2 regions of the Streptomyces sp. NPDC090499 genome follow, and region 2 is predicted to be linked to the other one. Evidence: riboswitches for the same ligand, from Rfam matches in the RefSeq annotation. Region 2 holds a riboswitch; the other holds the start of a gene.
The links. Region 2 has a riboswitch for cobalamin ahead of metE (5-methyltetrahydropteroyltriglutamate--homocysteine S-methyltransferase). Riboswitches for the same ligand answer to the same signal wherever they lie in the genome.
Positions count from the first base shown of each region.

Region 1 (4,749 bases), on a different contig from region 2:
CCGCAGCGGCTTCGCCGCCGTCGCCAGGGCGTCCGCCGCCGTCGCGTCCTCGGGCACCACCGCGCAGGCCGTCCGCCGCACGGGCGGCCGCTCCCCCGGGGGCGCATCCGCCGTCGTACCGAAGTCGACGACCAGCCCCACCCGTTTGCGGCCCCCGACGGCGGCGGTGTCCGCGCAGATCGTCCCGAAGTCCGCCGTGCCGCGCGGCTGCGACGCGTCCGTCGAGTCCTCGCTCACCGCGAAGCGGAACCCCTCGACCGAACCGTCGGCGGGCTGCGCGGTCGAGGGGCCCTGCGTGGCGTACGTCCAGTGCGCGCCGTCCCGCTCCCAGAAGGACCAGTACCGGTAGCCGGTGGCCGCCGCCGGCCCGGCGGCGGCCGTCGCGCACAGCGTCAGCGCGGCCAGGAACAGCAGCCCCGCACGGCGGACCGCGGTCACGGCTGCTGCTGCTTCCGGCGGCCGCTGAACAGGAAACCGATGCCGATACCGGCGACGAGCCCGGTGCCGACGATCCACCACACGCTGTTGCCCGACTTCTTCTCCTCGGCGTGCTTCGCGGCAGCCGCCCGCGGGGCCGGTCCCGTCGCGTTCAGCGCCGTCACCAGGTTCGTGCCGCCGAAGTCACGCGGGTCCGCGCCCATCGCGTGCGCGGCGAGGATCAGTTCGGCGTAGGCCGCGGGCCCGCTCTGCTCCGCCCACGGCGCGGCGTGCGCCTCCAGCCAGGCGTACGGCTTCCTCGCCTGCCCCGTCCAGCCCTGCGCGGCCAGGGCGACGACCGCGTCGGCGGTGTTGCCGTAGTCCGGCTGGGGCGCGGCACCGGCGAGCGCGGAGACGAGATGGCCGCTGCCGGACATGGCGTCCGCCAGGTACGCGGCGCCGTTGCGGGCCACCTCCTCCCGCGTGAGCGTCGTGCCGGAGCCCGCCGCGCAGGCGGGCCCCTTCGCCGGGGCCTTGCCGGCCGTCGTCACGAACCCCTTGCCGAGGGCCCCGAGCACCCCGGCCGCGGTCGCGTCCGCGTTCGCGGTCAGCTTCCCCTGCTTGTCCGGCTGGTAGGCGAGGGCACCGCCGCCGTCCCGGCCGCAGGGGACGGACCACTTGGCGAAGAGGTCGTACGGCGACCTGTCCGCACCCGCGCCGGCCGCAGCGAGCGCGCCGGCGACCACGCCGGTGGAGTTGGTGTCACTGGGCGAGCCCGGGGTGTAGCCCCAGCCGCCGTCCTTGTTCTGCACCGACTTCAGCCAGGTCACGGCCTTGCCTGCGGCGCCGTCGTGCCCGCCGACCGCCTTCAGCGCCTGTACGGCGGCGGCCGTGCTGTTCGTGTCCACCGTCACCTTGGTGTCACAGGCCGCCGTCGGCTCGGCGCGGAACGCGGCGAACGCGCCGTTCGCGCACTGCTGCCCGGCCAGCCAGTCCACCGCCTTCGCGGCCGGGGTCACCCCCACCGCACGCTGGGCCAGCAGGGCGAGCGACTGGCGCCAGACGCCGTCGAACTTCGGGTCCGAACCGCCGTACAGCCCCGACGGGAGCACCGTCGACGCGGACGGCGACGGGGTGCCGGCGGCCAGCGCGGTCGTCGCGGGCATGGCGGCACCGATGACGGCGGTGGCGGCCAGCACTCCGGCGGTGCGGCGGAGGACGGTCATGGTCGGCGGTGCCTCTCCCTGCGGGGAGCCGGGCAGCACGGGAGACCCCGGCGGCTCGGCTCCGTAAACCTCGACGGTGCCGTGCGACGACGGGCGCCGGCGCACGTGAGCCGATCAACGTCCCGGGCGCGGTGGTCCGGCTCGCCACTGCTGGTGGCTCACGGTTGCGGGTCAGCGCCGGAATTGCACCGGCTTCCCCCCGTACGGGTGATGACGACCCGGCTACCCTACCGGCCGCCCGGGGGGAAGCTGAGAGGGGGCTGTGCAGGGACCGTCTCGTTATGGTCGTGCCATGACGGGGAGACTGCTCGGGGCGGGGCGTTCGGCCGACGTGTACGAGATCGACGAGGCGTGGGTGCTGCGCCGGGACCGGGACGGCCGGGGTGACGCGGCCGCCGAGGGCGCGGTGATGGCGTACGTACGGGAGCACGGGTACCCGGCGCCCCGGGTGCGGCCCGCCGCGTCCCGTACCGGACTGGTCATGGAGCGGCTGTCCGGACCGACCATGCTGGCGGCGCTGCTGGCGGGGGAGACGGGCCCGGCGGAGGGCGGTGCGCTGCTCGCCTCGCTGCTGCGGCGGCTGCACGCCGTGCCCGGCCGGGACCCGGCCGACCCCGGCGCCCGGGTCCTCCACCTCGACCTGCATCCGGACAACGTGATCCTGACCCCCGACGGTCCCCGGGTCATCGACTGGACCAACGCCGAGGACGGGCCGCCCGCACTCGACTGGGGCATGTCGGCGGTGATCCTCGCCCAGGTGGCCCTCGGCGCGTACCCGTTGGCCCGTGACCTGCTGACGGCACTGCTCGCCGGTGCCGTCGAACTGACCGAGGACGGACTGACGGAGGCCCTGCGCCGACGGGCGGCCAATCCGACGATGAGCCGGGCGGAGGTCGAAGTGCTCGGCGCGGCGGGGCAGTTGATACGGTCGATCGCCTTCTAGAGCTCTGCCGCCGCCTCTGCGGACCGCCCCCGGGTGAAACCGTGGCTCCGCTCCACCTTCGCCACATGCAGGGTGTAGCTCTCGTACCACTCGGCCCGCCCGCGCCGCTGCGCCGCGCGGTGCTCGGTGTCCGTCCGCCACCGCGTGAGCGCGTCGGCGTCGCGGAAGTACCCGACGGTGATGCCCAGCCCGCCGGGGGTCTGCGCGTGGTCCATCCCCAGGTACCCGGGGATGTCCTTCACCAGGTCCTCCATACGTGCGTTGGTCTCGCCGTAGCCGCTCTGGTCCCGGGTCCGCACCGAGGTGAAGACGGCCACGTAATAAGGGGGTTCGTAGGCCTCGACGGGCACGACAGGCACTTCGGGGTGATCGCTCATGGCCGCACCGTAGGGCGGAGCGCGCCCGGTGATCCAGCGACTTTCCCGAACGGGACGCCCACGGGATCGAACTCTTGACCAAAGCCGCCGAGCGGGTCCGGCGAAGTCGGCGGCGGAAGGAACTGCACCACCGGCCACGACGCCGCGGTAGCCGGTAGCCGGTACATCGCGGCGCATCCAGCGCAGCGTTCAGGCCGCGTCCGCGAGCGGTGCGATGTCCGCCGACAGGTGGCGGGCCATGCGGCGCAGGGCGTCGTCGCAGGCGTCCGGGGTCTCGCCCACCGCCACCCAGAGGGCCAGCCGGTCGGCGTCGGTGGCGTACGGGCCCGCGGTGACGTGGTTGCCGGTGTGCTGGGTGAGGAGCATGCGGTCGGCGCCGGATTCGTGGGCGGCGTCGGGGGAGAGGTCCAGGCGGTCGAGGCGGCCGGTGGCGGCCGGGTACGCGAACTGGATCGCGGCCGCCCGCTGCCGGGTGGGCGTCGTGTCGGGCACCTCCCCGGTGGCCAGGGCGGCCGCGGCACGGGCGAGGTCGACGCCGGTGGCCCGTCTGACGAGGAGCGGGATCAGGTCGCCCGGGAGGTGCGGGGCGACGTCGGTGACCCGGGGGCCGCGGTCGGTGAGGGCGAGGCCGATGTGCAGGACACCCCGGTCGACACCGAGGGCGTGCACGGTGCGGTCGACGGCCAGGCGCAGGAAACGGTTGTGCAGCAGGCCGTCGTGGGCGTGCACGGTGTGCCGGAGCGGCTGCCGGGCGGGCGCCGGGCCCAGGACCGTACGGGTGATGGCGGCGATGCGGATCTCGCCGTCGAGGACGACCGTCTCGGCCGAGACACGGGGCGTGCCGGGGTCGTCGGGGCCGCCGACGGGAACGGCGCCGGCGGTCAGCAGCGCGCGCAGTGCGGGCGGGTCGGTACAGGCCTCGGCCGCGGTGAGGGAGGGGCCGGGCAGCCCCAACTGCCCGGCGATCCTCGCGGCGGCGACCGCGTACTCGCCCGAGAAGGTCAGCACGCCGCGGACTCTGTGCCGGGCCGCGAACCGCACCACCGCCGACGCCGTGGCGCCGCCTTTGCCGGGGTCCGCCGCGAGTCGACCGGCCAGGCACGACTGTGCCCAGGCGGGCGGCGCGGCGTCCACCAGCAGCACCGGGCGGGCCGCGGCGACCCGCGTCAGCGCGAACTCGTCGTACGCGCAACGGCGTCCGGCGCCGAGGAGCAGGACGGGCTGCGGCATCGGTTCGCCTCACCTTCCGGGGAGGAGGCGGGGCGGCTGGTCGCCCCGGGTGCCGCTCCCCCATAGGCGGCACCCGGGGCGGGTCGGTTCGACCGTGGCCTGGTGACGTGATCCTTTCCTGTCGTCCCGTCACATGTCAACGATTGCTGCCTACTTGCGCAGTGGTACTTGTCATGTCTGGTGGGCGGTACCGGTGATTCGATAGCCTCGCGTCTGCCCGGCCCCGCTCGGCCGGCCGACCGATCACGCGCGTCCAGGGGGACCTTGGTGAGTGACGCCCATGCCCCGCTGCCCGGCGTACTGGAGCGGCTCGGGGAGCTGACCGGACGTCCCGGACGGCTCTGCGAGGTCCTGGACGTGGCCGACCTGTCGTACCGCACCGGCATCCCGGTCGGGGTGGTCGCCGAACTCCTCGCGGGCGGCGCCGCACCCGAGGCGGGGCTCGCCGAACGGGTCCGGCAGCGGCTGGACTTCATCCGCGAGAACCGGCGCCGCCCGGACGGCAAGCGGTACTCGCTGGGCGAGCTCGCGGCGATCGCCGGCACCAGCAGGCAGT
Region 1 covers NZ_JBIVXP010000001.1:856,029-860,777, reverse strand. Annotated here, with positions in the region: gene ACIQVL_RS04015 (SCO2322 family protein) at 1-438, opposite strand, end outside; gene ACIQVL_RS04010 (prenyltransferase/squalene oxidase repeat-containing protein) at 435-1,643, opposite strand; cobalamin riboswitch at 1,751-1,880, opposite strand; gene ACIQVL_RS04005 (phosphotransferase) at 1,936-2,586, shown strand; gene ACIQVL_RS04000 (antibiotic biosynthesis monooxygenase family protein) at 2,583-2,963, opposite strand; gene ACIQVL_RS03995 (hypothetical protein) at 3,153-4,193, opposite strand; gene ACIQVL_RS03990 (XRE family transcriptional regulator) at 4,461-4,749, shown strand, end outside.
Region 1: it holds a riboswitch for cobalamin, as region 2 does, so the genes downstream of both, ACIQVL_RS04010 (prenyltransferase/squalene oxidase repeat-containing protein) here and metE (5-methyltetrahydropteroyltriglutamate--homocysteine S-methyltransferase) in region 2, are expected to answer to the same signal.

Region 2 (4,749 bases):
GGCCCAGTCCAGGTAGGCGGGCCGATCGGCGGCGCGCAGCGGCAGGGTCTCGCGGAGCGCGGGCTCGTCGACCTGGATCACCGAGGTCCCCGCCGCCTCCAGGTCGTTCACCTCGTCGCGCAGGGCGAGGGCGACCTGGCGGGCGGTGTCGCCGAGCGGCTGGTCGTCGCGGACGAAGGACCAGGCCAGCATGGTGACCGGGCCGGTGAGCATGCCCTTGACCGGGCGGTCGGTGAGGGACTGGGCGTACGACGTCCAGCGGACCGTCATCGGCTCGGGGCGGGAGATGTCACCGGCCAGGACCGGCGGACGGACGTAGCGGGTGCCGTAGGACTGGACCCAGCCGTGCTGGGTGGCGAGGTAGCCGGTGAGCTGTTCGGCGAAGTACTGGACCATGTCGTTGCGTTCGGGTTCGCCGTGCACCAGGACGTCGATGCCGGTCTTCTCCTGGAAGGAGACGACCTCCTGGATCTCGGTCCTGATGCGCTCCTCGTAGCCCTCGGCGTCGATCCGGCCGCTGCGCAGACCGGCACGGGCGGCGCGGAGTTCGTCGGTCTGCGGGAACGAGCCGATGGTGGTGGTCGGCAGCAGGGGCAGGCCGAGGTGGGCGCGCTGGGCGGTGGCCCGCTCGGGGTAGGGCCGGGAGCGGCGGGCGTCGGCGTCGGTGACGGCGGCGGCCCGGGTGCGGACGGCCGGGTCGTGTGTGATGGGCGAGTTCGCGCGGGAGGCGAGGTCGGCCCGGTTGGCGGCCAGTTCGCCGGTGATGGCGTCGGTGCCCTGGGCGAGGCCCTTGGCGAGGGTGACGATCTCGGCGGTCTTCTGCTGGGCGAAGGCCAGCCAGCGCCGGATCTGCGGCTCGACGTCCCGTTCGGCGGACGCGTCGAGGGGGACGTGGAGCAGCGAGCAGGAGGCGGCGACGTCGACCCGGCCGGCGAGCCCGAGGAGGGTGCCGAGGGTGGTCAGGGAATGCGCCAGGTCGTTGATCCAGATGTTGCGGCCGTTGACGACACCGGCGACCAGGCGCTTGCCGGGCAGCCCGCCGACGGCGGCCAGCGCGTCCAGGTTGGCCGCGGCGGCTTCCGTGAAGTCCAGCGCCAGGCCCTCGACCGGGGCCTTGGCCAGCACCGGCAGGGCCTCGCCGAGTCGGTCGAAGTAGGAGGCGACCAGGAGCTTCGGCCGGTCGGGGAGGGCGCCGAGGTCGCGGTAGGTGCGGGTGACGGCGTTCAGTTCGGCCGGGGTGCGGTCCTGGACCAGGGCGGGTTCGTCGAGCTGCACCCACTCGGCGCCGGCCGCCCGCAGGTCGGCGAGCACCTCGGCGTACACCGGCAGCAGCCGGTCCAGGAGGGTGAGCGGCTCGAAGCCGGCGGGGGCGCCGGGGGCGGGCTTGGCGAGGAGGAGGTAGGTGACCGGGCCGACCAGGACCGGACGGGCGGTCAGGCCGAGGGCCAGGGCCTCCTTGAGCTCGGCGACCTGCTTGGCGGAGTTCGCGGTGAAGACGGTGTCCGGGCCCAGCTCCGGCACCAGATAGTGGTAGTTGGTGTCGAACCACTTCGTCATCTCCAGCGGCGCCACGTCCTGGGTGCCGCGGGCCATGGCGAAGTAGCCGTCGAGGGCGTCGGCGTCGACCGCGGCGCGGTGCCGCTCGGGGATCGCGCCGAGCAGGACGGTGGTGTCGAGGACGTGGTCGTAGTACGAGAAGTCGCCGGTGGGCACCTCGTGGATGCCGGCGTCGGCGAGCTGCCGCCAGTTGCTGCGGCGGAGTTCGGCGGCGGTGGCGCGGAGGGCGTCGGCGGTGACGCGGCCCTTCCAGTAGCCCTCGATCGCCTTCTTCAGTTCCCGGTTCCGGCCCTGCCGGGGGTAGCCGTACACGGTGGCCCGTGCTGCCGCGGCTGCGGACTTCGCTGTCACGGAGATCTCCTTCGCGAGATGGATCCCTGAGATCCCGGAGACGGGACGAGAGCGCGAAGGGGATGACGAACCCGACGGCGGCGACCTCGCGCGGCAAAGGCGCGGTCGTCCCGTCCGGTGTGTACGCCGACCCGCCCACGAGGTCACCGGGATGTCCGTGCACGGAACGGTCCGCGCACGGGCAGTTGGCAGGTCTTCGGACTTGCGGGCACGTCCTCCGGTCGGAGGACACCTACTGGCCGTCGCTTCCCAGGTCCGGTACGTCGGACCCAGTGCGTATGACGGCGGTCGTTCCCGCTCACCGCTGCGGGGCAGTCCCGGAATCCCACCGGGTTCCCTCTTGCGACGCCCTGTCCGGCTGACAGGGCGAACCAGCTGCTGCGGCCAGCCTACGGGGTGTCGAGGTCGAACGCGGCCCTGACGGCTGCGGTGGTCCCGTCGGGCGGGGTCCGGCAGACACCGGGGCCGAGGGCGGTCTCCTCCGTCGAACAGCTCACGCAGCCGGCGGAGAGGTCCGGCCTCACCCCGATCGGGCCGGCCGCCGTTCGTCGTCAACCACCCGGGTGTCACGTCGGCGGTCATGGGACCGCGCACCATGGAGCAGTGGGATGCGTTCCTGCCCGCCGCCGACGTCACCCTCCCGTCCGACGTCCTCGACCGCATCGACGAGATCGTCGCCCCCGGAGTGAGCGTCAACCCCGCCGACACCAGCTACGGCGACTTCGAGTCCCGAGCCGGCCGGCGGCGGCGCTGACGCGGTCCGGCAGCGCCCGGACCGGCGTGGGTCAGGAGCTGTGGTCCGACAGGAAGCCGGTGAGGTAGCTCATCGTCTTCTCGGTGGACCAGGGCTGCGCGGCGCTGCCGGGTGCGGAGGCGCTCGGTGACGTGCTCGGCGCGGCGCTCGGCGAGGTGCCGGTGAGGGCCGCCACGCCGAGGTCTCCGTGACCGGCTCCGGTGAGCACTACGCGTTCGGCGTCGACGCCCTTCTTCCTGAGGGCGGTGCAGAGGTCCAGGGTCTGGCTGGGGGAGACCAGAGGGTCGGCCGTGCCGTGCATCAGGAGGAAGGGCGGTGTCGCGGAGGTGATGTGGGTGGCCGGGTCGGCGGCGGCCACCTGATCGGTGTACTGCGCGACGGACCTGGTGGTTCCGGGGCCGTAGACCCACTGCGCGGCGGAGTTGCCCGCGGCGTAGTTGAAGTCCTTGGCGGCCTGGTCGTAGTCGGCGGCGAGCCGGGACAGGTCGGCGGGGCCGAACTCGTCCACGACGCCCTGGACCGCGCTGCTCTGGTCGAGGTGGTCGCCGACGTCGTACCTCCTGTCGCCGCTGGTGACACCGGTCATGGCGGCCAGGTAGCCGCCCGCCGACTGGCCCCAGACGAAGACATGGCCGGTGTCGATGCCGTAGGTGCCGGCGTTGGCGCGCAGGTAGCGGATGGCGGACTTGACGTCGGCGAGGGCGTCCTCGTAGGTGGCGCCGCCGGTCGTGGTGCGGTACTGGACGCTGGCGACCACGTAGCCCTGGTCGGCGACGTAGGTGCGCTGGTCCAGGTTGCCGGTGCGGTCCGCCAGCACCCAGCCGCCGCCGGTGACATAGACGACCAGGGGCTTCCTGCCCGAGGTCTTGGGCACCTGGATGTCCAGCTTCAGGTCGGTCCTGACGCCGTGTGCGGTGGGTGAGGAGTAGGTGATGTCGTCGGTGGTGGTGACCGCCGACGTGTCACAGGTGATCGCCGGGCCGGCCGGGTCGATGACCGTGCTGGTGCTGTTGTCGGTCTTCTTGATCGTCGTTGCCTGTACGAGGTTCGTGGTGCCGCCCGCCGGCTGTCCCGACGGCGGGCCGCCGGCCCGGCCCGCTCCCGCCGCGGACGAGGTGGATGCCGGGCAGGCGGAGGCCGAAGCCGATGCCGGTGCGGGGGACGACGCGGCCGAGGAGCCGTCGTTCCCGCAGCCGGCCAGAACGGCTCCGGCCATGAGCGCGACCACCGCCAGGACGGCGGTCCGTCCCGGGCGCCGTGGCCGCCGCCCCGCTCCCCGGCCGTGGTCCGCGGTCACATCGTGTCCATGCATCGTGCCTTCTCCCGCCGGTCGGCGATCTCGAACGGTGACGAATGCGGAGATTGAATCTCCGTTTCGTCGCGCGCCCACCGTAACATGAAGTGGAGATGTCATCTCCGTTTTGGTCTCCGGTCCGGTCGCCGGGTGCCCGCGGCGCAGCCGCGGCTGCGCCGCCTCCCTGCTCGCAGGGGGGTTACGTACACCCCTCATCCGGTGGGAGGTCCCATCCCCCCGCGCTCCCCGTTCCGGTTGGCTGGTGGTCGTCACCGACCGGGACACCCAGAAGCAACGGGGGATTCGAACATGCAGATGCCGTCGCCGAAGACGGCCGGGGCCGCCCTGCTGACCGCAGCGCTGCTCGCCTCGGCCTCACCCGTCACCGCGGCCGCCGTCGCCGCCGGACACCGTCCGGCCGCGCCGCACTCCTACGGCGTGGCCGCTCTCCGGCAGGACCTCGCGGCCGTACGGCAGGCCGGGGGAGGCGATGTGAACGTGCTCGCCAGGATCGACCGGGCGGACGGGGCGCCGCTCATGGCACGCATCGGCACCCGGGCCGCCGGCTCCTCGGAACCGGTCCCGTGGAACGCGCACTTCCGCGTGGCGAGCACGACGAAGACGTTCACGGCCGCCGTGGTCCTCCAACTCGCCGCGGAGAAGCGGCTGTCGCTGGACGACACCGTCGAGCACTGGCTGCCGGGGGTCGTCGCGGGCAACGGCAACGACGGCGGCCGCATCACGGTCCGCGACCTGCTGCGCCAGACCAGCGGCCTGTACGACTACGTCGACG
Region 2 covers NZ_JBIVXP010000002.1:778,935-783,683, reverse strand. Annotated here, with positions in the region: gene metE (5-methyltetrahydropteroyltriglutamate--homocysteine S-methyltransferase) at 1-1,908, opposite strand, end outside; cobalamin riboswitch at 2,092-2,284, opposite strand; gene ACIQVL_RS11875 (hypothetical protein) at 2,489-2,662, shown strand; gene ACIQVL_RS11870 (alpha/beta hydrolase fold domain-containing protein) at 2,694-3,974, opposite strand; gene ACIQVL_RS11865 (serine hydrolase domain-containing protein) at 4,266-4,749, shown strand, end outside.